3 regions of the Gordonia sp. CPCC 205515 genome follow, and region 1 is predicted to be linked to each of the others. Evidence: riboswitches for the same ligand, from Rfam matches in the RefSeq annotation. Region 1 holds a riboswitch; each other region holds the start of a gene.

Region 1 (8,025 bases):
GCCGCGGAGACCTCAGACCCCGCTTCGGCGAAGGCAGCGCTGCAATCGATGTTCGATGGCATGGGCAGCAAGGCCACCCTGGCGGCGACGCCGAAGCTCGACGACAAGGACGCCACCGGAACCGTCGACTACAGCTGGACCATCCGAGAGTCGCGGACCGTCGGCTACCAGACGACAGTGACGCTGCAGAAGGGGGCCGGCGACTGGAAGGTGCAGTGGGCGCCAACACTGTTGCATCCGCAACTGAGTGCGGGCCGGACGCTCTCCTACAGCGACGACATGGACTACAGCACACGGGTTCTCGACCGCAACGGTCAACCGATCATGAACTGGCAGCCAGTCACTCTGGTCTCGTTGAACCGCGCCGACCTGGCCTCGGCGGCCCGACTTGCTCGAACGCTGCGCGTTGTCGAGCCGACCATGACCGAAGCCGGCATCCGCAAACAGTTCGAGTCCTCCCCCGCTGACGTGCAGACGGTGATCCGCCTGCGGGACAGCGACTTCGCTAAGATCAAGCGGCAACTCACCGGAATCACGGGCGTCACCACCACCAACCAGGGAGCCCTGCTCAGCGCGACCAAGGATTTGCATTCACCTGCGATGTCGGGCCTGGAAGACGTGTGGCGCAGCGCGATCGGCGCCACCGCCGGGTGGTCGGTCAGCATCGTCGACGGCAACAACGTACCCACCGACGTGATCAAACAGGTTGCGCCGCAGCCCACCGAGCCGATCCGCACCGGTCTGGACCGCGACATCCAGAGCCACGCACAGCGCGCCGTCGACACCGAGCGTCGTCCCGCAGTGGTGGTCGCGATCGCGCCGTCGACCGGTCAGATCGTGGCGGTGGCACAGAACAGCGCGGCCGACCGGTCGGGTGCCATCGCGCTGTCCGGTCTGTACCCACCGGGCTCCACGTTCAAGACCATCACCACCGCGGCCGGGCTGGAATCCGGAGTCGTCGAGTCGGACACGCGACTCCCCTGCCCCGGGCGCACAACCGTCGAGGGCCGAACCATCCCCAACGAGAACGACTTCGACCTCGGCACGGTGCCGCTGGCCACCGCCTTCGCGCAGTCCTGCAACACCACCATGGGTGCGCTGGCGAACCGGTTACCCGCCGACGCGTTGCCCACGACGGCACGACAATTCGGCATCGGGGTGGACTACGTGATCCCCGGCGTCACCACGGTCACCGGCACGGTCTCCGACGCCTCCTCGCCTGCCCTCCGGGTGGAGAACGGGATCGGCCAGGGCACAGTAGCGGTGAGCCCGTTCGGCCTGGCCGTCGCCGAGGCGAGCCTCGCCCGCGGTGCGACGATCACCCCGACGCTCATTGTCGGCAAGCAAACCTCCGCAAATACTGCACTACAACGGATTCCCACCGAAGTTACGCGACAACTCGGGGCGATGATGCGGCAGACCGTCACCTCCGGTACGGCCACCGCGCTGCGTGACATACCGGGCTTGGGCGGCAAGACCGGTACCGCCGAGTACGGAGACAACACGAATCCGCACGGCTGGTTCGCCGGCATCGTCGGCGATCTGGCGTTCGCCACGCTCGTCGTCGGTGGCGGATCGTCGGCGCCGGCGGTGCGCGTCACCGGAGACTTTCTGCAGCCGTTGGTGGATGGCTGAGGCATGGGCTCGTCAGGGCAGATCTCCCTCGCCGGGACGCGAGTGAGCGGTAGGAACCCCCGCCCGCTGGTTGAGCTCAACGGGCGGTGGGGACTGCTGTGAGTGGCGGAGAAGATCGTTACCCCAGCGCCAGATGACGACTGCGGTCAGTTCTTGACCAACCCGCCGTCGACGACGAGGTTCTGCCCCGTCACCGCCCGCGACCACGGGGACAGGAAGAACAGCACCGCATCGGCAAACTCGGCGGGTGTCGTCACCGACCGCAGCGGGGTGGATGCCGCTATCGCGTCGAACACGACCTCGGGAGTCGCGGCGCTGGCGTCGGTGGTCCGCAGAAGTCCACCCGAGACCATGTTCACGGTGATGCCGTCGGGCCCGAGGTCGTGGGACAGGGTTCTGGTCAGCGCCAGCAAGGCCGCTTTCGCGGCGGTGTAATCGTGATAGGGGACAACGGGATTCTGCACGAGGTTGGTGCCGATGTTGATGACCCGACCGCCTCCCGCGGCGCGCATCCCGGGTAGCGCGGATTGAATGGTGTTGAGGGCACCGCCGACGATTCCGTGCAGTTGGGTGTCGAGCTCGGCCCACGTCAGGTCGTCGGCGTGCGAGCGGTCGTCGCCGTTGAACGAGTAGTCGGGCAGCGCGTTGTTCACCACCGCTGTCACCGGCGAGCCGAAATGTTCTGCCGCAGCGCCGATCATTGCCTCGACGGCACTCCTGTCAGTGATGTCGGCTTCGACGCTGATTGCGCTGGAACCGATCTCGTCAGCAAGCGAACGAGCCGCGTCGGCACTTCGGCGGTAGTTGATGACAACGCGGGCACCCTCCGCCGCAATAGCGCGGACGAGATGGACACCGAGCCCCCGACCACCCCCGGTCACCAGGACGACTCTCTCGGCAATGGCAGCAGCACACATCGGACCATCCCTTCGCCGGTACTAACCGGAGCAGGTTCGACGGGTCTCATCTCAGCCGGCCGGTACCGGCACCCCGTGTCGGACACCACTCTGGCCGGTTTCGTTCCGCGAGGCAAGCTCGGCTCGCGCACCGAGCAGGAGGTGCTCGACGTCATCCGGTTCGCCTGTCGACGCGGTCAACCCACACCACAAATGGGCGGACACCTGCAGCGATGAAGCAACACAGCATCAGCCCTCGCTTGTCGGTGCGAAGCGCAATACTGTCTACATGCACTCAATCGCCCGCCCCGCACGCCTCCTTCTCGCTCTCGTTGCGCTCGTCGCTGGAATCATCCTCCCGACGGCAGGCCCGGCCGGAGCCACTCCCAAGCCGACGGTTATCAACGACTGCGCCGGCACCAGCTACGTCAAGCCTCGCATGATCAACTCGATCTACTGCGGCGACGCCGGGATCATCGTGTCCGACATCTCCTGGTCAAGCTGGCAGGCCGCCCGCGCCGAGGGGACAGGGGTCGAGCACCGCAAGACCTGCGTACCCAATTGCGCTGATGGACCGATCGCTGTGCAGCCGGTGACTGTCCGACTGTCGAAGGTGAAGAAGGGCGAGTTCACCACGATCACGCTGGTCAACGAGAACGGACTGACCGACACCTACCCGCTGACCGGGGTTCACCGCCGATAACGCACAAGCGGGAAGACACGCGTTCCTCATCTTGTGACACCTACCAGCGGGCGTATCCGACGAAACTACCTGTACCGCTCAGATTCTCGTTTCGACCAGCGTCGGGCTCGCTTCGCTCGCACGTCGCGCTCAACGAGCGGGTGAGGTGTCGCGCTCAACGAGCGGGTAGCGCGACGGACTCAACCAGCGGGTGAGGTGTCGCGCTCAACGAGCGGGTGGGGCGTCGCGCTCATCCAGCGGGTAGGCGACGTGCTCAACGAACGGGTGGGGCGTCGGCTCGCCTGGTGAAGACGTTTCGACACGGTCGCCTCCTTCGTCGGCGGCCTGCTCAACGAGCGATGGGGGCGGTGGGGAGGGGTGCTGACTCAGCGCGCGGTCGGGACGCCGCTGCACCGAACGCCCCGCGGAACGCTGCGGCCGGATGTCGGGCACTCAACCGGTCCGACCCGAACAGCTTGCGCCGCAGTGTGCCTTCGGCATACTCGGACTGCGCCAGGCCCCGTTCCCGCAGCACGGGTAGGACGTAGTCGGCGAACTCCTCGAACGATCCCGGGATCACCCAGTTGATCACGTTGATGCCGTCGACGCCGGCGGCCTGCCATGCCTCGAGGTGATCAGCAATCTGCTCGGGGGTGCCGACGACGACGGCGTCGCGCAGGCGTTGGATCTGCAGGTCGGCGACGGTCGGCTCGCGGTCGGTGATGTGCTGGCGCAGGTGGTCGAGGAAGCCGTGGGCGGTGTTGGTCTGGATAGCCGAAAGCGGAGTGTCGCTGGGATAGATCCGGCCATCCGGGTCGACGATCGCCGTATGCGCGGCATAGCCGTCGGTACTCACGAACTGTTGGTAGTACGCGAACTTCTCCTGCGCCTCCCGCTCGGTTGCGCCGATCACGAAGCTCAAACCCTGATGGAAGGTAACGTCTTTCGGGTCGCGGCCGGCGGCGACTGCGAGCGCGCGGGTCTCCTGGATCTGGCGTTCGGCGATCTGCGGGGTGGGTGCCACCAGGAACACCGCTTCGGCGTTGCGGGCCGCAAACGTCCTTCCCGCACCCGATGATCCGGCCTGGAACAGCAGCGGGGTCCGTTGCGGGGACGGCGACGGCAGGAACGGACCTTCGACGGAATACCGCTCGCCGACGTGAAAGATCTTGTGGACCTTGTCCGGATCGGCGTGCAGGCTGCCGTCCTTGTCGCGCAGCAACGCACCCTCGTCCCAGGAGCCCTCCCACAGTTTGTAGGCGACCTCCACGTACTCCTCCGCCCAGCGGTACCGCTCGTCGTGATCCTCCAGCGCGCGGTAGCCGAAGTTGCGGTAGCCGTTGTCCTGCGTGCCGGTCACGATGTTCCACGCGGCCCGTCCGTTGCTCATGTGATCGAGCGTGGCGATCTGCCGGGCAAAGTTGGTGGGGTGCTGTTGAAAGACATTGGAGGTCACCGCGAGACCGATATCGGAGGTGTGCGTGGCCAGCGCCGACACCAGAACCGTCGGATCATTGCTGGGGATCTGCAGGCCTTCCCGCACATACACCGAGTAGTCGGCGTCGGAATCTCCGTACAGGCCGGAGACGTCGGCGAAGAACATCGAGTCGAACTTGGCCGCCTCCAATGTCTTCGCCAGACCGATCCAGGTCTGAACGTCGTTGAAGTCGCTTTGCCGCGCATCGGGTCGACGCCACTGGCCGTGGTGGATATGACTGGTGGTGTTCATGACGAAGGCGTTGAAGAAGAGACGGTTTGTCATCAGTTGCTCCCAGAATGCTTGGCATCGGCGAGGTTCTGCACGTCTGCCCAGTTGTTCAGCGCCCAGTCACTGGGTGCGACTTGGTTGAGCAGGTAGTTGCCGACGATGGTCTGCCGGTAGATCACCGGATTGTGCGACCCGAGGGTGCGGGCATTGCGCCACAATCGATCCAGGCGGAATCGTTCGGTCACTGCCGACGATCCGCCCACCTCGAACAGTTCAGTGGTCGCCGACAGCACCAGGTCGATCACGGCGCTCTGCGCGGAGAACACGGCCAGATCGGCGGCGTCGAACAGGTCGTCGGTGGCCGTCCCGGCGACCACCGCATCCGCGACCGCACCCACCGCGTCGGCGGCGACGGTGGTGGCGGCGGTCGCCGCGAACGACAGACTGGCCACTTTGCCGACGACCTGCTGGATCTGCGGATCATCCTGGGGCCGCGGGTACCTCGGATTGAGGAGGTTGCGTCCGCGTTGCCGGACGAAGCCGGCGGCCTCGTCGACGGCGGATTTCCCGAGCCCGGACAGGGTGGCGAGGTGGATCAGCTGTAGGAACGCCAGCAGGTAGGTGCCTTTGAAGGCTCCGTTGGGATGGACTTCGACGTCCTCCTCGGGGATCCGGACGTCGTCGAAGATCGTTGTGCCGCTGCCGGTCAGGCGTTGACCGAATCCGTCCCAGTCGTCGATGCGGGAGACGCCCTCGCGGTCGACGGGCACCAGCACGTTGGCGCTGGTGTCGGTGTCGACGGCGGCGGTGGTGTGGATCCAGTCGGCGAACAGGCTGCCGGTGGAGTAGAACTTCTTGCCGGAGAGCACCCAATCGTCGTCGTTCTGGACGATGGTCGTGGCGTGGGTCCAGAACGAGGTGCTGCCCTGTTCGGATTGGGCGTTGCCGATCAACGCGCCGTCGGCGATGCGCCGCAACCACTTCTCGCCGACCGTCACGTCCGGATGACTCAGGCGGGATTCGACGAACGCGACGTGCCCGCGCAGGAGTTGCGGCAGGTTGGAGTCGGCGCGCCCGAGTTCGATCAGCTGCCGAATGAATTGGGGCACGGTGGCGCCCAGCCCGCCGTACTCGACCGGCACGCGGATGCGGCCGAATCCGGCCTCCCGCAACCAGTCCACCTGCTCGGTGGGTAATCGACGATCAGCTTCCCGTTCGATCGCCCCGTCGGCGATGCGCGCGAAGACCGGGGCGAAGGTGGCGTCGAGGTGCTGGTCGGTGGTCATCGCACGACCTCCAGTCGTGGTAGGGCAGTCAACAGGGACTGCGTGTACGGATGTTGTGGTCGCTCGAAGATGTCGTCGGCACTACCGGATTCGACGACCTTGCCGTCCTTCATCACCAGGATGCGGTCGCTCATGTGGTGGATGACGCCGAGGTCGTGGGAGATGAACAGGTAGCTCACGCCGAGTTCGTCCTGCAGGTCGGTCAGCAGGTCGAGCACCTGCGCCTGGATCGACACGTCGAGCGCCGACACCGGTTCGTCGCACACGATCACCGTCGGGCTCGGCGCCAAAGCGCGGGCGATCGCGACTCGCTGTCGCTGGCCGCCGGAAAGTCGCAGTGGCGCAGCGTCGAAATGGGCGTCGGTCAATCCGACCTGACCCAGCAGCCGCACCGCACGTTCACGGGCCTCGGCCTTGTTCGACGGCGGGGTCGCGCTGGTGGACAGCGCATCGACGAGGATGCGGCCCACCGACCACCGCGGATCGAAGGAGCTGAGCGGGTCCTGGTAGACGACGCCGATCTGTCGTCGGCGTTCCCGGCGGTCCTGCGGGTTCAGCGACGACCATGGCTGTCCGTGCAGGAATGCCGCACCGGCCGTGGGTGTTTCCAGGGTCAGCGCCATGCGGGCGGTGGTGGTCTTACCCGACCCCGACTCCCCCACGATGCCCAGCGTCTCGCCGGCGAACAACTGGAACGACACATCGTCGACGACGGTCCGATCCTTCTTGTCCGGGCCGCGGTACACCTTCGACAGGTTCTTGGCCTCCAGCACGATACGCTCGCCGTCGATCGGACCGCGGGACCGCGTGAGGACCTGCGCCCCCTTTTCGGGCCGCGCCAGCCGCGTGCCGCGGGTGTGTGTTGAGGGCACCGCGTCGAGGAGCGCACGGGTGTACTCGTGCTGGGGATTGTCCAGGACCTGCGACACCGGACCCTGCTCGATGATCTCGCCGTCCTTCATCACGGCCACGTCGTCGGCGAGGCGGGCCACCACCGACAGGTCGTGGCTGATCAGGATGATCGCCTTGCCACGGCTCTTGGTCTCGATGAGCAGATCCAGGATCTGCGCCTGCACCGTCACATCGAGGGCGGTGGTCGGTTCGTCGGCGATCAGCAGCGGCGGGTCCAACGCGATGGCCGACGCGATCAGCGCACGTTGCCGCAACCCGCCGGACAGTTCGTACGGCCGTTGGCGCGCCTTCACTTCCGGTTCGGGAACACCCACCGACGCCAGGAGTTCGACGGCCTTCGCGCTGCGCCAGTGCTTGCTGCCCTGCCGATGGATCTTGAGGGGTTCGGCCACCTCGTCGCCGACGCGGCGCAGCTGGTCGAGGGACACCAACGCATCCTGGAGGACGAAGCCGATCTCGCGGCCCCGGATGCGGCGCCACGATCGTTCGCTCTGCCGGGCCAGATCGATTCCGTCGAGCCGTAATTCGTCCGCCTGGATGCGGGCGCCGTCACCGGTGAGGCCCACCAGGGTGCGGGCGGTGACCGACTTGCCCGACCCGGACTCGCCGACGATCGCGAGGCATCGCCCCGGCGCGGTGGTGAACGAAATGCCCTTGACGACGTCGCGATCGCCGAACGACACCCGCAGGTTCGTCACGGTGAGCAGCGACTGTGCTTGTGTGTCGTGCGTTTCGGTTTCCGTTGCGGCTGGCGCGTTGACGGTGAGGGTCATCGGCCCGCTCCTTCCAGTTGTTGCTGCACGCGGCGTCCGACGGTGGTCACCGAGATCGCGAAGAGCACGATCACCAGGCCGGGCAGCACCTCGAGCCACCACTGGGTGGTGATGTAGTTGCGGCCGGCGTCGA
Region 2 (8,025 bases), on a different contig from region 1:
ACCGGGTCGAGCGCGAGGCGTTCGCCCAGTACTCCAATCTGCCATTATTCAACGGACCGTCGATGGTCGCGGTCAAGGACGGTCTCGCGAATTACGGTGCAGGACAGTTCTACATCGGACCCGTCGAGGATATCGGCTGGCAGAAGTAGCGGTGCCCACTGACGTCGGGGTCAGTCTTTGCGGTCGGACGACAGGGCCCGCTTGACCGGCTTGTCCACACCGATCGCTTTGAGCGACAGTGCGTGCAGGGTGGCGCGCTCGTCCTTGGTCAGGGCGCGCAGCACTTCGTCGGTGGCCGCGCTCAACTTCTTGTCGACGGCCCGGACACGTGCCCGGCCGGCTGTGGTGATACTGATGCGATACTTCCGGCGATCGATGGCCGACCGCTCCCGCACCAGGACACCCTCCTCCTCGAGGCGGTCGACGAGGCGCACCATCTCCGAGCGGTCGAGGGAGAGTGCGTCGCAGATGTCCTGCTGCGACACTTCACGCTGACCGCCGGCGTCGGCCACCACGCTGAGGATCCAGTGGTCGCGCAGGCTGGAATCGACGAGGTCATGAACTTGCCGATGCAGAATCCCGAACGGGTACGACGGATAGCGCAGCAGTGAATCGGGGAGTGGGTGGTCGGGCTGGGACACCCGATGATCCTAGCATTCGGATCGTGACCCAACTGTTGACAAGCTCCACAAATAGTGTTGAGAGTATCCGCAGTTGTGACCAGCCGCGGAATTGGGTGATCGGAATGACAGGGCAAACCCGGACCGCTGAGCCCGCTACCTGCCGATCCGATGAAAACCGCCCCGCAACCCCGCCCTCGGTGGAGGCGGTGTCGCGAATACGTGCGCCGTGCCGCTGTCCTGGGTGGTTTTCGTGCTGGGGTGGTTCTGCGGGGCGGTTTTGCGGGCGGGTTTCGGTCGGACACTCAGCCCCGCGACACCCGCCACAGCGGGTTGACCGGCCCGTGCCCGGCGCCGAGGGGATAGGCGTGCTCCAGACCGCGCGTCACCCACCGCTTGGCGAACCCCACGGCGTCGGGAACGGTGTAGCCGTGGGCCAGCGCGCACGCGGTGGCCGCGGCCAGAGTATCGCCGGCGCCGTGATCGTGGGTGGTGTCGATGCGTTGGTGGTCGAACTCGTGAAAACTGTTGCCGTCGAACAGGAGATCCGGACTGTGATCGCTGGAGCGCAGATGCCCGCCCTTGACCAGCGCCCACGTCGCCCCGAGTTCATGCAGTGCGCGCGCCGCGGCCTGCTGGGTGTCGGCGTCGACGACGTCGATCCCGGTGATCAGACGCACCTCGTCGAGGTTGGGGGTGACGACGGTGGCCAGTGGAATCAGTCTGTCCCGCAACGTGTCCAACGCCTCGGCGGCCAGTAGTGCGTCGCCGTGCATGGAGGCGCACACGGGATCGACGACGAGCGGGATCGGCCCGTCGCCGCCGATGCCGAGTTCGACGCAGGTGTCGGCCACCGATTCGATGATCTCGGCGTTGGTGAGCATGCCGGTCTTGGCCGCACCGATCCCGATGTCGGATACCACGCTGGTCATCTGGGCGGCCACGATCGCTGGATCGATCGGCTGAAAGCCGCTGACCCCCAGCGAGTTCTGCACGGTCACGGCGGTGACGGCCACCGTGCCGTGCAGACCCAGGAGCGCGAATGTGCGGAGGTCGGCCTGGATGCCCGCGCCGCCACCGGAATCGGAGCCGGCGATGGTCATCACCCGGATGGGGGTGACTCCCCGTGCGGCGGTGGGCAATCCGAGGTCGTCGGTCATCTGGCGGTCTCCAGGGGTAGATACACGCGGTTCCCCGCTTCGGCGAACTCCGCTGACTTGCGGTCCATTTCCGCGGTGATCTTGCGGTCGATGTCCTCGGCGGTGACCAGTCCGTGCTCCTCGGCGTAGGCGCGGACGTCCGCCGAGATGCGCATCGAGCAGAACTTGGGGCCGCACATCGAACAGAAATGTGCTGTCTTGGCCGGTTCCGCCGGCAGCGTCTCGTCGTGGTACTCGCGTGCGGTGTCCGGATCGAGTGCCAGGTTGAACTGGTCGGTCCAGCGGAACTCGAAGCGCGCCTTGGACAATGCGTCGTCGCGCTCCTGTGCGCCCGGATGTCCCTTGGCGAGATCGGCGGAATGCGCGGCGATCTTGTAGGTGATCACCCCGACCTTCACGTCGTCGCGGTTGGGCAGTCCGAGGTGCTCCTTGGGAGTGACGTAGCAGAGCATCGCGGTGCCGGCCTGCGCGATCATCGCCGCGCCGATCGCCGAGGTGATGTGGTCGTAGGCGGGTGCGATGTCGGTGGCGAGCGGCCCGAGGGTGTAGAACGGTGCCTCCTCGCAGAGCTCCTCCTCGAGGCGGACGTTCTCCGCGATCTTGTGCATCGGCACGTGCCCGGGACCCTCGATCATCACCTGCACCCCATGCGATTTCGCGATGGTGGTGAGCTCACCGAGGGTGCGCAATTCGGCGAACTGGGCCTCGTCGTTGGCGTCGGCGATGGAGCCGGGGCGCAGGCCGTCGCCGAGGGAGAACGTGATGTCGTAGCGGGCGAAGATCTCGCAGAGTTCGTCGAAGTGTGTGTACAGGAACGACTCCTGATGGTGCGCCAGGCACCAGGCGGCCATGATCGAACCGCCGCGCGACACGATGCCGGTCACCCGGCGCGCCGTGAGTGGTACGTAGCGCAGCAGCACTCCGGCGTGCACCGTCATGTAGTCGACGCCCTGCTCGGCCTGCTCGATCACGGTGTCGCGGTAGATCTCCCACGTCAGCTTCGTCGGATCGCCGTTGACCTTCTCCAGCGCCTGATAGATCGGCACCGTCCCGACCGGGACCGGTGAGTTCCGCATGATCCATTCGCGCGTCAGGTGAATGTCCTTGCCCGTGGACAGATCCATGATGGTGTCGGCACCCCACCGCGTTGCCCACACCATTTTCTCCACCTCCTCGGCGACCGAGCTGGTGACCGCAGAGTTGCCGATATTCGCATTCACCTTGACCGCGAACGCTTTTCCGATGATCATCGGCTCCGACTCGGGGTGTCGATGATTGGCCGGGATGACCGCGCGACCGGCCGCGACCTCGGTGCGCACGAGGTCTTCGTCGACGCCTTCACGGGCGGCGATGAACCGCATCTCGTCGGTGGTGATGCCCGCACGTGCCCAGGCGAGTTGAGTGGATGCGCCGTTCACCGGCTCCGGCCGGTGCCACGAGTCGCGCGTCGGCGCCAACCCGCGCTCGACATCGATGACCGCGTCGGCATCGGTGTAGGGCCCGGAGGTGTCGTAGACGTCGAGGTGCTCACCGTTGGTGAGCCCGATGCGTCGAACGGGAATGCGGAGATGGTCGAGCTCGCGATAGTGCTTGCCGCTGCCCTCGATCGGTCCGGTGGTGATCGAAGTGGCAGATGTGGATACAGGTGTCCCCATGAGTGGCTCCCTACGCCGGCATTACCCGGACAGGTTCAGGCGGTCGGCGACCGCCTGTCGCCATCTCAGCCCCCGGTGATCGTGGGAGCCCCCGCAGATATGGATTTGTCGATGCCCCCGGCTGTGGGGCACTGCACACCCTACTAGGCCGATCGCTCCACCGTGCAAGCCGTCGCGAAACCGGGGCTTCTTCGCGTAGCGAACCGATGCCCGCGCACATTACGGCACCGTAGGCTATCGTGTGACCGGGGTCACAACAGTGGCCTGCATTCGCCGATGGGATGGGGAGCCCCGGGGCTGAATGCTGTGACGAGACGAGCCTGCTGGAGGGGACGCCATGCAACGGAAACATCGACATCGACCACCGCAGTCTGCGCAATCCATCCTGCAGCAGATATCCCAGGTGGTGCACAACCCGGACCGTGAACGGTTCGAGCTCTGGGTGGCCGGCGACCTCGTCGGCGTCCTCGGCTATCAGACCGACGTCATCGACGGGCAGAAGACGATCACGGTCCTACACACCGTGCTCTACGACGAATACAGTGGTCACGGACTCGGCACTCGTCTGACCCGCGGCGCGATCCAGTACGTGAAGGATCAAAACGCCACGCTGCGTCCGGTGTGTACCTTCACCAAGAGCTACGTCGACGCACACCCCGGGCTCGTGGCGCTCGCGCCGGTTGCGTGATCTGGCGCACTGCCGGCGCCAGCGCTGACTAAGCGTAGGCTACCCTGAGACAAATTGCTGTTCGAGGGGAAGGCCGAGCCATGGCTGAGTCGACGACCAAGCCCAAGGGGCGCGGAATCCAGGGCGTGATCATGAAGCTCTGGGGCGCCGACGAGTACCAGTTCACGGTGACCCGGAGCGAGAAGGTCACCGACGAGTACATCCGCCTCGGCTTCACCGGCGGGGGACTGCTCGGCGACCGTCCCGTGCACCCGACCATGTGGGTGCGGCTGTGGTTTGAGAACAAGCACGGCAAGCTGCACCAGCGCGGCTACACCCTCGTCGACCCGGACCCGACCACCGACTCCTTCGACATCGAGTTCGCCATCCACGAGGGTGCCGCCACCCGATGGGCGCTGAACGCCGAACCCGGCGACACCATCGGTGCCTCCTTCCTCGGGTCCAAGTTCGCCATCCCGGAGCCTGCCCCCAAGGGCTGGATCATCGCCGGCGACCCGGCGGCGCTGCCCGCGGTCAACTCGATCCTCGACGCGCTGTCGGCTTCGGTCGACGCCGACGTGCCGGCCACCGTGTGGTTCGAGTACGCGCACGAATCCGACAAGTCCCTGCCGATCCGACTGCGCGACTCCGACACCATCAACTGGGTCCACCGTGAACGCGACGGGGCGGCCATGGTCGAGGCAGTCCAGGCGGCCGCCTTCGACGCCGCCGATCACTTCGGGTGGGTCGCACTCGACGGCGCGAGCACCCGCGCGATCACCGCGTCGTTCAAGAACGACTACCGACTGCCGAAGAACGCCATCAAGTCGCAGGCGTACTGGCGGGCGGGCGTCGAGGCGTCCTGACCATTCGTTCTATGCGGAACCCTGGTCGACGACGGGGGTCTGGCCGGCCGTATCGGCATCCGCCGCCGACGTGTCCTTCAAGGCCACCCCGGATGCGCCGAGTTTCCGTGCACCACTGATCAATCCGCGGACGATGCGGGCGGCGTCGGCATAGCCGAGCCCATCCGGTGGGTGGATGTTCGAGATGCAGTTGCGTTCGGAATCCCGACGGCCCGGACGGGGTCGGTAGGTGAGGTAGATGCCGAGACTGTCGGCGACCGAGAGCCCGGGGCGTTCGCCGATGATCATCACCAGGATCTCGACGCCGAGTGCCTCGCCGATGTGGTCGCCCAGCGCCACCCGGGCGTTGGTGGCGATCACCGGTGCGGCGATGGTGAACTCGGAGGCCAGCGTCTCGACCAGCGCGGTCACCAGTCCGACCGCATGGTCGTCCACCGCGGTAGCCGAAAGACCATCGGCAACAACGATTCCGACGTCGGCGTCGGAGCGCGGCAGCGCGGACAGATCGTCGGGGAGTCGGCCGAGGTCGGGGCGTCGGAGGTAGTCCCCACGGGAGGTCGCGCGGCTGGCGACGACGCTGGCCTCGCCGAGTCCCAGGGTGTTCAACGCGGGCGTCAGGTCGTCGACCGCCAACGGTGCATGGACCGCGTCCCGGGCGGCGGCATGCGCGCTCTGGAACTCCAGTACATCCCTCGTGGACAGCGAATTCCCACTGCGCTGCAGTCCGATTCGGGCTTGGGTCGTCCGACGCAGCGGGCTCCACGGGTCGTCGACGCCGACCACCGGTTCGTTGGTCATGATGCGAGGCTCCGCAACGGTGAGGACATCGGGTCCATCGGGAGCACCCGGCCGGCCGGGTCGGCCATGCCGACCCGCTGCATCCACGCCTCGAACTCGGGTGCGGCGCGGAGTCCGAGTACGTCGCGCAGATAGAGGACGTCGTGGAAGGACAGGCTCTGGTAGCCGAGCATGATGTCGTCGGCGCCGGGCACGGTGATCACGAATGCAACCCCGGCCATTCCCAGGAGGGACAGTAGGGTGTCCATGTCGTTCTGGTCGGCCTCGGCGTGGTTGGTGTAGCAGACGTCGACGCCCATCGGCAGGCCAAGGAGCTTGCCGCAGAAGTGATCTTCGAGCCCGGCGCGGATGATCTGCTTGCCGTCGTAGAGGTACTCGGGGCCGATGAAGCCGACGACGGTGTTGACCAATAGGGGTTCCAGCACGCGGGCCAGTCCGTAGGCGCGGGTCTCCAAGGTCTGCTGATCGACCGGCCGGCCACCCGTCCCGAGGTGCGCGCCCGCCGAAAGTGCCGATCCCTGACCGGTTTCCAGGTACATCACGTTGTTGCCGACGGTTCCGCGCTGCAGCGACCGGCCGGCCTCGTTGGCCTCCCGCAGCAGCGCGACGTCGACGCCGAAGCCGCGGTTCGCGCCCTCGGTACCGGCGATCGACTGGAACACCAAGTCCACCGGCACATTTCGCTCGATCAGCTCGACCGTCGTGGTCACGTGGGAAAGCACGCACGACTGCATCGGAATGTCGAAACGTACGCGCACCTCGTCGAGCAACTCCAACAGCGTGGCGGTCGCCTGCGGGGAGTCGGTCGCCGGGTTGATGCCGACGACGGCGTCGCCGGAGCCGAGCAGCAGTCCGTCGAGCAGGCCCGCCGCGATGCCGCGGGGGTCGTCGGTCGGGTGATTCGGCTGCAATCGGGTGGAGAGCCGGCCGGGCAGACCAATGGTGGTGCGGAAGGCGGCGGTCACCTCGATCGCCTTGGCGACCGCGATCAGATCCTGGTTGCGCATCAGCTTGCTGACCGCGGCCACCATCTCCGGGGTCAGGCCGGGGGAGACGGCCGCGATGCGTTGTCCGCCCAGCGGTTCCGCGGCCCGCTCGAGGAGCCAATCGCGCAGTCCGCCGACCGTCAGATCCGCGACCGCGGCGAACGCCGCACGGTCATGGGTGTCGATGATCAGCCGAGTGATCTCGTCGGACTCATACGGCACCACCATCTCGTCGAGGAACCGGGTCAGCGGCAGGTCGGCGAGCACCCAGGCCGCCGCGGCGCGTTCGGCGTCGGACTCGGCCGCACAGCCGGCCAGCTGGTCACCCGAGCGGGCCGGGGTGGCTTTGGCCAGCACGTCGACGAGGTTCTCGTACTGATAGGTGTGTCCGCGCAACGACTGCGTGTACGTCATGACAATCCACTTTCGGCGTCGGCGATCGCGGCGAACTCCTCGTCGGCAGTGGCGAAGACCAACCGCTTGCGGCTGTACAGGCCGAAGTATCCCATGAACAGGGCGAACACGATGACGCAACCGATCGCCGCCTTGATGTCCACCAGGAACGTCGCGATGACCGCGAGAACCGCGATGACCAGGGCGAATCCGGTGGTGACGATGCCGCCGGGGGTCCGGTACGGACGCGGCATCTCGGGCTCCCGCTTCCGCAGGATGATGTGGCTGACCATCATCAGCACGTACGACGACGCCGCCCCGAACACCGCCATATTGAGCAGCATCGCGCCCTGACCGGTGAGCGAGAGCAGGAATCCGATCACGCCCGGGACGATCAGCGCCAGCGTCGGCGACTTGCGGGAGTTGGTGATCGACAACGACTTCGGCAGGTAGCCGGCGCGCGACAACGCGAACAGCTGACGGGAGTAGGCGTAGATGATGGAGAAGAAACTGGCGATCAGACCGGCCAGACCGATGTAGTTGACGACGGTCGCGGCGACACCCGAACCGAGCGCCTCGACGAGCGGGTTGCCCGAGTCCTGCATCGCGTCGGCGCCGCCGGCGCCGGTGGTCAGGAACAGTACGAGAGTGCAGGAGAGCACCAGCACCGCGATCGCCGCGATGATGCCGCGCGGCACATTGCGGGCCGGGTCCTTGGCCTCCTCGGCGGCCAGCGGCACACCCTCGACCGCGAGGAAGAACCAGATCGCGAACGGGATCGCCGCCCAGATACCGAGATAGCCGTGCGGCAGGAAAGCGCTCGCGCCCGCGGCGTCGGTGGGGGCGATGTTGGTCAGGTTGGCCAGCGAGAAGTCGCCGG
Region 3 (8,025 bases), on a different contig from region 1:
ACGCCCTCACGTCACCGGCGTCCACCGGCGTCGCCGTCACTTTTCTCCTACCTTCTCTGTCGCCCTGGTCGACTCACAACGTTTCAGCGGAACGCCTATCTCCAACCCTAACGCTGACTCGCGTGCTGCGGCCCGACATGCGAGGTCGTGTTCCGCCGGTCGTGTCCGAAGCGACGGACACGTGAACTCCGCCTCGTTCACTGGCCAGTGTCGTAGCTCTCACATACCGTGGTTGACGACGACGGGAGACGGTGTGCGCGGTGACGGCGACGGCTGGGTGATCGATCCGGATGGTTCACGCTATTGGGGACGGCACGGCGCCGCAGGCTTGTTGCTGCGCACGCCGCTGCCCGAGGGCGGCTTCGCCGTGCTGCTGCAGCACCGCGCGGTGTGGTCGCACCAGGGCGGAACCTGGGGGCTGCCCGGCGGCGCCCGCGATTCCCACGAGAGCGCCATCGACACCGCAGTCCGTGAGGCCGACGAGGAAGCCGGCATCGGCAGCGCCGACCTGCGAGTCCTCGCCGCCCTGGTCACCCACCAGGCGCCCAGCGGCTGGACCTATACAACGGTGATCGCCGAGGTCGACGAACCGGTGCACACCGTCGCCAACTTCGAATCCGCGGAGCTGCGGTGGGTGGCCGAGGTCGAGGTCACCACGTTGCCGTTGCATCCCGCGTTCTACCAGGCGTGGTCGGGCCTGCGGGAACGGATTGCGTCGCTGGATCTGCAGCGCTGAGCCGTTCGGTCATGCCGCGCCGTCGAGCAGGCGATTGGCCCCGGCGATCAGGGCGTTGAAGTTCGCCTCGTCTCGGGTGTCGCCGGTGCCGCACGCCCAGCACTGCCGGTCGTCGTTCTCGCACAGCAGGTACGTGGTGATCGCGCCGTCGACCTCACGCTGATGGAAGCGGACGATCTGCACCGGGGCGCCGAGGTCGTAGAGGATCGAGGTCATCGCGCCGATCGGCCCGGTCGACTGTGCCTGCAGGGACATGATCCGGTCCGCGTAAGCGATGGTGGCGCGGCAGGTGACCATGTCCGCATGCGTGGGTTCCATGCTCCACGCGCCCAGGCGAATGCAGCCGGTCGGTGCGTATTCGTCGGTGAATCCCTGTGGGCTCATGCCGAATGCCTCCTCACGCAATCCCCGGGGAAGGGTGTCGCAAGGCCAGGATTGCCGAGCAAGATGAAGGGTGTGCATCTCAAGAGTGTCGTTTCGGTCGAGGATCGATGACCGACGAGAAGAGCACGACGACCCCGCAGCGGGGGGTCGGTCAGATCAGACCCCGCTGCGGCGGGCTACGAGAATGCTCTTGCGGTACGACATGATGGCGACCACCTTAACCCCACGCGTGCGGTGCTGACAATCCACTTTTCAGGTCCGCGGCCGCGGCGCGTGGGTCGTCGGCGCCGGTGATCGCGCGCACCACCACCACCCGATCCGCCCCCGCTTCGGTCACTTCGGGCAGCCGGTCGGCGTCCACGCCGCCGATCGCGAACCACGGAGTGGCGGTGTCGAGCGCGGTGGCCGCGCGCACGAGGTCGAGTCCGGGGGCGTGGCGGCCGGGTTTGGTGGGCGTCGGCCAGCACGGGCCGACGCAGAAATAGTCGACCGATTCGTTGGCGGCCGCCGCCTGCACCTGCGCTTCGTCGTGGGTGGACAACCCGATGAGCACGTCCGGTCCGACGATCGCTCGGGCCAGGGTCGGCGGTAGATCGCCCTGTCCGACATGCAGCACGTCGGCCTGCGCCAGGGTGGCGATGTCGGCGCGGTCGTTGACCGACAACAATGCGCCCGCCGAGCGGGTCAGGTCGCGCAGATCACGCAGGATGGCCAGCTCCTCGCCGGCCTCGAGAACCCCGAACGCCGATTCGCCTGCCGACCCTTTGTCGCGCAACTGCACGATGTCGACGCCGCCGGCGAGCGCCGCCGCCACGAACTCGAGCAGGTCGCCGCGGTCGCGCCGCGCGTCGGTGCACAGATACAGGCGCGCCGCTGCCAGCCGATCGAGGCGTGCGGTCCGGGTGGAAGCGGTGGGGGCGGAATCGGTCACGGACTCGAAGGTAGGCTGGGGCGCACACACACGGGAGTCCGGGGTCGCCGGGCTGAGAGTGCGGGACGTCCCCCGCTGACCGTTAGACCTGATCCGGGTAATGCCGGCGAAGGAAGGATGATTGGTGCAACCTCTACCGTCTCGCATCGAGACCCTCACCGTGGTCGGCGGTGGCGTGATCGGCCTGACCTGTGCGCTCGCCGCCGCCGATGCCGGATTCTCCGTGCGGGTGCTCGACGCCGGGATCGGGCAGCGCGCTGCCTGGGTGGCCGCCGGGATGCTCGGCTCGCTGGGCGAAGGCCACCCCGGTGAAGAGCAGCTGTTGGAGATGTCGGCGTCGTCGGCCCGACGATGGCCGGATCTGGTGGCGCGCCTGGGGGATCCGACGGTCATGGCGGCCGCCGACTCGCTCTTCGTCGCTGCCACCGCCGCCGACGCCGAACGCCTGCGCACCCTCGCCGACTTCGTGTGGGCCCGCCAACCCCGCGCCCACGATGATCTCGCGCCCGTCACCCCGGCCGACCTCCGACGACTCGAACCCGCCCTCACCTCCCGGGTGCACGGCGGGTTCCGGGCGGTCGGCGAGGGGGCGGTCGACAACCGGGCACTGCTCGGCCGACTGCGCGACGCGGTGGTCGCGGCGGGCGGGGAGATCCACGACCGGCACGTCGAGGATCTCGCCGACCTCGACGGCGACCAGGTCCTCGTCGCGGCAGGGCTCGGCACCCGAAACCTGCTCCCGGACATCGCTGTACACGCCGTCAAGGGGGAGGTGCTGCGGCTGCGGGCGACCCGATGGTCGGTGCCGCCACCGACCCACGTGGTGCGCGCCCGGATGCACGGACGGTCGGTGTACCTGGTTCCCCGCGCCGACGGAATCGTCGTCGGTGCAACGCAATACGAACCATTCGACGAGGCATCGCGGGAGCCGGAGGTGGGTGGGGTCGCCGATCTGCTGACCGACGCCACCGACCTGATGCCCGGTCTGCGGACCTACGAACTCGTCGAGGTCGGTGCGGGGTTGCGTCCGGTCAGCCCCGACGGCCTGCCCGTCATCGCCCGCGTCGACGAGCGGGTCCTGGTGGCGACCGGCCACGGACGCAACGGAATCCTGTTGGCGCCCTATACCGCCGACCGGGTGATGGCATTGCTCGACACCGTATCGGGAGACGTCACCAGCGCAGCGGGAAAGAAGAACTCATGCTGAACATCGTCGTCAACGGGGATGCCACCGACGTGGCGGCCGAATCGTCGGTGGCCGACCTCATCACGATCCTGGGTCTGCCCGACCGGGGGATAGCGGTCGCCGTCGACGGTGAGGTGGTGCCCCGTGGGGAGTGGGACCGATTGCTGGGTAACAACTCTGCGGTCGAGATCGTGACGGCGGTGCAAGGTGGATAGCGCGGTCGGAACGATCGTCGACGACCCGCTGCGTATCGCGGACCGGGAGTTGACGTCCCGGTTGATCATGGGCACCGGTGGGGCGGCGAACCTCGCGGTCCTCGAACGCGCACTCGTCGCCTCGGGCACCGAACTGACCACGGTCGCGTTGCGACGGGTGAGCCCCGAATCCCGCACCGGCATGGTCGATCTGCTGCGGCGCCTGGGCATCGCGATCCTGCCGAACACCGCAGGCTGCCACACCACCGCCGAAGCGGTCCTCACCGCGCAACTCGCCCGCGAGGCCGTCGAAACCCATTGGGTCAAACTGGAAGTCGTCGCCGACGAGCGAACACTGCTCCCGGACCCGATCGAATTGCTCGACGCCGCACGCGCATTGGTCGACGACGGATTCGCGGTGCTGGCCTACACCAACGACGACCCCGTCCTCGCCGCGCGGCTGCAGGATCTCGGCGTCGCCGCCGTGATGCCACTCGGCTCGCCGATCGGTACCGGGCTCGGCATCGCCAACCCGCACAACATCGAGATGATCGTCGCCGCGGCAGAGGTGCCCGTCGTCCTCGACGCCGGGATCGGCACCGCCAGCGATGCCGCGCTGGCGATGGAGTTGGGCTGCGACGCGGTTCTGCTCGCCTCCGCGGTGACCCGCGCCGACGACCCCGAACGCATGGCGGCCGCGATGCGGCAGGCGGTCATCGCCGGTCGGCTCGCCGCCGGAGCCGGACGCATTCCCAAACGGTTCTGGGCGCAGGCGTCGTCACCGGCGCGGTAGCGGTCGGCGGCGGTGGTCGGGGCGGGACGCTATCGTCGAGTTCATGCTGGCCGTCGCGAATCTCACCAAGGACTTCGGGCAGGTGCGTGCTGTCGACAACCTGACCTTCACCGTGCAACCCGGCCGGGTGACCGGATTCCTCGGACCGAACGGGGCCGGCAAGTCGACGACGATGCGCATGATGCTCGGCCTCGACAACCCCACCGCAGGTCACGCAACCGTCGGCGGACGTCCATACGCCGACCTCGACCACCCGCTGCGGCAGGTCGGCGCGCTACTCGACGCCCGATGGGTCCACCCCAATCGCAGCGCCCGATCGCATCTGCGGTGGATGGCCGCCGCCAACGGCATCCCCACCCGCCGCGTCGACGAGGTCATCGAGATTGTCGGCCTGACCTCGGTCGCCGGTAAACGGGCCGGCGGATTCTCCCTCGGCATGTCGCAGCGACTCGGGCTCGCCGGCGCGCTGCTCGGCGACCCGCACACACTGCTGTTCGACGAACCGGTCAACGGTCTCGACCCCGAAGGCATTGTGTGGGTTCGGGAATTCATGCGGCGGCTGGCAGCGGAGGGCCGCACGGTGTTCGTGTCGAGCCACCTGCTCACCGAGATGTCACTGACCGCCGACCATCTCATCGTCATCGGGCAGGGCCGGCTGATCGCGGACTGTTCGGTCGCCGAGTTCACCGGACGGGCCGCGCAGGGTGTCCGGGTGCGCAGTCCGCAACTGCCGCAACTGCACCAGGTGCTGGCGCAGGCCGGCATGGTCGTCGTCGGCGGCACCGCCCCCGACGGCCGGCCATTCCTGTCGATCGCCGACGTGAGCACCGACGCGGTCGGCGACCTGGCCGCCCGCGCCGGACTCGCGGTGTTCGAATTGACCAGTACCTCAGCCTCGTTGGAGGAAGCGTTCATGCAGATGACAGCGGGTGCGGTGCAGTATCACGGCGGTGCCCCGAAAGCCGGCGGAGGTCCGCGATGATCAACGCACTCAATGCCGAGCGGGTCAAACTGCTCTCGACCCGTTCGCCGTACTGGTGCGTGGGAGTTGTGGTCGTCCTGGCGTTGGGCGCCGCGGCCATCACCGGATCCGCCGTCTCGGGCGGTGCCGGCACGTCGTCGTCCGAGATCGCCTACATGTCGCTGCTCGGACTGAGCTCGTTCGGTCTGCTCGTACTGATGATCATGGCGGTGCTGGCGATCACCAACGAATATCGGTTCGGCACCATCCGCACCACCTTCCAGGCCATCCCCAAACGGTGGATCGTGCTGCTGGCCAAGGCCGGCGTGTTCGGGGGTCTGGCCTTCATCGCCACCGTCGTGCTGGCCGTCGCCGCGCTCCTACTGGTGCGGGTGATCGGTGGATCGGGTGCCGGGCTGGAACTCGGTGACAGCGGAGTGATGCGGCAGATCTGGGGGATGCCCATCATCGCGGTGCTGTTTGTCCTCATCGGGCTAGGCGTCGGCGCGAGCGTGCGACACACCGCCGGTGCCATCGTCATCGTGTTGATCTGGGATCTGGCGGTCGAGTCGATCGTCGCCGTCCTGCCGCGGGTCGGCACCCACGTCGCGCCATTTCTCCCGTTCCGCAACGCCACCCGATTCCTCGCCGGCGACAACTCCGACATGGCGGGCGGGGGCTATCACTGGGGCGTGTACGGATCGCTCGTCTACTTCGCGGTATTTGCGATCGCTATCTTCGTGATTGGGATCGTTGTCGTCGAACGGCGAGATGCGTAGCGACGCGTAGGATAAACGTCTGACCCGAGCAGCATTCGGGTCTTCGTCCCGTGCCGCAAGTGGCACGATGAGACTAAAGTCTGCACCATGTCCTCGAACTGGCCCTTGGTCGAGCGCGAGAAAGAGTACCGCATCATCCAGTCCGCTCTGCGCGGCGAGACGACGGCGTGCGGAGTGGTGCTGACCGGAGATTCGGGAGTCGGTAAGACGACACTGGCGCGACACGTCACCGCGACCCTCGGCGGCGGGGTGCGCTGGGTCGCGGGCACCGAGTCAGCCCGCAGCATTCCGCTCGGCGTGTTCGCCCACCTCGTCGGGCCGTCGACGTCGAGTGACCCGGTCACCTACCTCGCCGCCGCACGGGAATCGCTGCTCTCGGACGGGAATGTGGTCATCGGCGTCGACGACGCGCACCTGCTCGACGAACTCTCGGCCACCCTGTTGCATCAGTTGGCGATCGACCGCGCGGTGCACATCGTCGCGACCGTGCGCAGCGGCGAGTCCGTCCCGGACGCGGTGACCTCCCTCTGGAAGGACAACCACCTCACCCGAATCCTGTTGTCGCCGTTCTCCAAACAGCAGTCCGTCGAACTCATCGAATCGGTGCTGGGTGGGCAACTCGAAGGTCTGTCCGCCGATCTGATGTGGGAGGCCTCGGGCGGCAACGCCCTGTTCCTGCGGCATCTCGTCGACGGTGCGCGACAGGCGAACACGCTGCGCCAGGTCAACGGGGTCTGGCAGCTACGCGGCCGGGCGGCGATCACCTCGGAACTGGCGTCGCTGCTGGAAAGCCGCATCGAGCAACTCGACGACTCGGTGCTCACCGTCCTGAAATACCTGGCGCTGTGTGAGCCCCTGGACATCGATGTCCTCGCCGATCTGGCCGGTGAGGAGGCGGTGGAGGAGGCCGAGATCGCCGGACTGGTGCGGATCGTCCGGGACGGTCGACGACTCAACGTCCGGTACAACCATCCGCTGTTCGGCGAGGTGATCCGGCATCGGCTGGGGTTGGCGTCGTCACGCAGGCTGCGCGGCAAGTTGGTCAAGGCACTGCGGGAGCGGGAGGTCGACAGCCCGGCCGAACGCATCCGGCTCGCCGACCTGTCTCTGGAGAGCGATGTCTCGGTGGACACCGAGCTGATGGGGGCCGCCGCGCGCGACGCACTCATGCTGGCGCACGCCCCGATGGCCGAACGCTTCGCCCGCGCCGCCGCCGAAGCCGGAGGCCTCGACGCGGCGGAGGCACTCGCCCGGTCGCTCATGTGGCAGGGCGGCGCCGACGAAGCAGAACAGATCCTCGCGACGTTCGATGCCGACGACCTCGACCAGTTCCAGCTCCTGGCCTGGGGCGGACTCCGATTCGGCAACCTGTTCTGGGCGCTCGGCGACGCCGATCGCGCCGACGCCCTCCTCGAGGTGCTGCTGGAGAAGGTCACCGACCCCAACCTCAAACCCGTTGTCCTCGGGATCGCCTCGGCCTGCGCGGTGTTCGAGAATCGGATCGACGACGCCATCGCGCTCTCCGACGAAGCGCTCGAGGCGTCCACCCTGCCGTGGGCCGTGGAGTGGGCGGCGTTCGGCGGCAGCCTGTCCCGTGCTCTGGCCGGCCGCGCCGACGAGGTGGCCGGCCTCGCCCGGCGGGCCCACGAGGCCGAGGCCTTCACCGACGGTCTCCTGCGGTTCCCGGCCGGATTCGGTCCGATCCTCGCCCTGACCCTGACCGCCCACCTCGACGACGCCACCGCCGACGCCGAGCGTTTCCTCAAATTCGCCAGTGCCGGAAAGTTTCTCGGCTGGGCGATGGCCGGCATCCTGGTGGCCGCCGTCGAACTCACCCGCGGCGACTGCGCATCGGTGGACCGGCGGATGGAACAGACCCTGGCCACCCTCGACAGCGGACGCGCCGCCGAGTCGTGGAACTTCCCGGCCTTCATCTACCGGGTGCAGGCGCTGTCCGCGATCGGCAGCGCCGACGCCGCAGCCAAGGTGCTGCGAAAGGCCGAGAAGCGCAACGGCAAACATGTCGCGGTCTTCGGCCCGATGCTGACGATCGCCAAGTCG

What was found. Region 1 has a riboswitch for thiamine pyrophosphate ahead of AAFP30_RS05665 (3-oxoacyl-ACP reductase). Riboswitches for the same ligand answer to the same signal wherever they lie in the genome.
Region 2: another riboswitch for thiamine pyrophosphate. It lies ahead of thiC (phosphomethylpyrimidine synthase ThiC); the one in region 1 lies ahead of AAFP30_RS05665 (3-oxoacyl-ACP reductase).
Region 3: another riboswitch for thiamine pyrophosphate. It lies ahead of thiO (glycine oxidase ThiO); the one in region 1 lies ahead of AAFP30_RS05665 (3-oxoacyl-ACP reductase).

Annotation. Positions count from the first base shown of each region.
Region 1 is NZ_JBCLVJ010000004.1:83,968-91,992, reverse strand. It holds gene AAFP30_RS05670 (penicillin-binding transpeptidase domain-containing protein) at 1-1,635, shown strand, start outside; gene AAFP30_RS05665 (3-oxoacyl-ACP reductase) at 1,782-2,552, opposite strand; TPP riboswitch at 2,543-2,638, opposite strand; gene AAFP30_RS05660 (hypothetical protein) at 2,628-2,768, shown strand; gene AAFP30_RS05655 (hypothetical protein) at 2,821-3,234, shown strand; gene AAFP30_RS05650 (NtaA/DmoA family FMN-dependent monooxygenase) at 3,563-4,975, opposite strand; gene AAFP30_RS05645 (acyl-CoA dehydrogenase family protein) at 4,975-6,207, opposite strand; gene AAFP30_RS05640 (dipeptide ABC transporter ATP-binding protein) at 6,204-7,892, opposite strand; gene AAFP30_RS05635 (ABC transporter permease) at 7,889-8,025, opposite strand, start outside.
Region 2 is NZ_JBCLVJ010000007.1:251,932-259,956, reverse strand. It holds gene AAFP30_RS10340 (ABC transporter family substrate-binding protein) at 1-149, shown strand, start outside; gene AAFP30_RS10335 (MarR family winged helix-turn-helix transcriptional regulator) at 171-641, opposite strand; gene thiD (bifunctional hydroxymethylpyrimidine kinase/phosphomethylpyrimidine kinase) at 926-1,780, opposite strand; gene thiC (phosphomethylpyrimidine synthase ThiC) at 1,777-3,435, opposite strand; TPP riboswitch at 3,427-3,540, opposite strand; gene AAFP30_RS10320 (GNAT family N-acetyltransferase) at 3,773-4,123, shown strand; gene AAFP30_RS10315 (siderophore-interacting protein) at 4,204-4,968, shown strand; gene eutC (ethanolamine ammonia-lyase subunit EutC) at 4,978-5,766, opposite strand; gene AAFP30_RS10305 (ethanolamine ammonia-lyase subunit EutB) at 5,763-7,166, opposite strand; gene eat (ethanolamine permease) at 7,163-8,025, opposite strand, start outside.
Region 3 is NZ_JBCLVJ010000005.1:90,028-98,052, forward strand. It holds gene AAFP30_RS07770 (NUDIX hydrolase) at 254-736, shown strand; gene AAFP30_RS07775 (hypothetical protein) at 746-1,120, opposite strand; gene thiE (thiamine phosphate synthase) at 1,338-2,051, opposite strand; TPP riboswitch at 2,072-2,183, shown strand; gene thiO (glycine oxidase ThiO) at 2,176-3,258, shown strand; gene thiS (sulfur carrier protein ThiS) at 3,255-3,452, shown strand; gene AAFP30_RS07795 (thiazole synthase) at 3,520-4,224, shown strand; gene AAFP30_RS07800 (ABC transporter ATP-binding protein) at 4,268-5,206, shown strand; gene AAFP30_RS07805 (ABC transporter permease) at 5,203-5,964, shown strand; gene AAFP30_RS07810 (LuxR C-terminal-related transcriptional regulator) at 6,052-8,025, shown strand, end outside.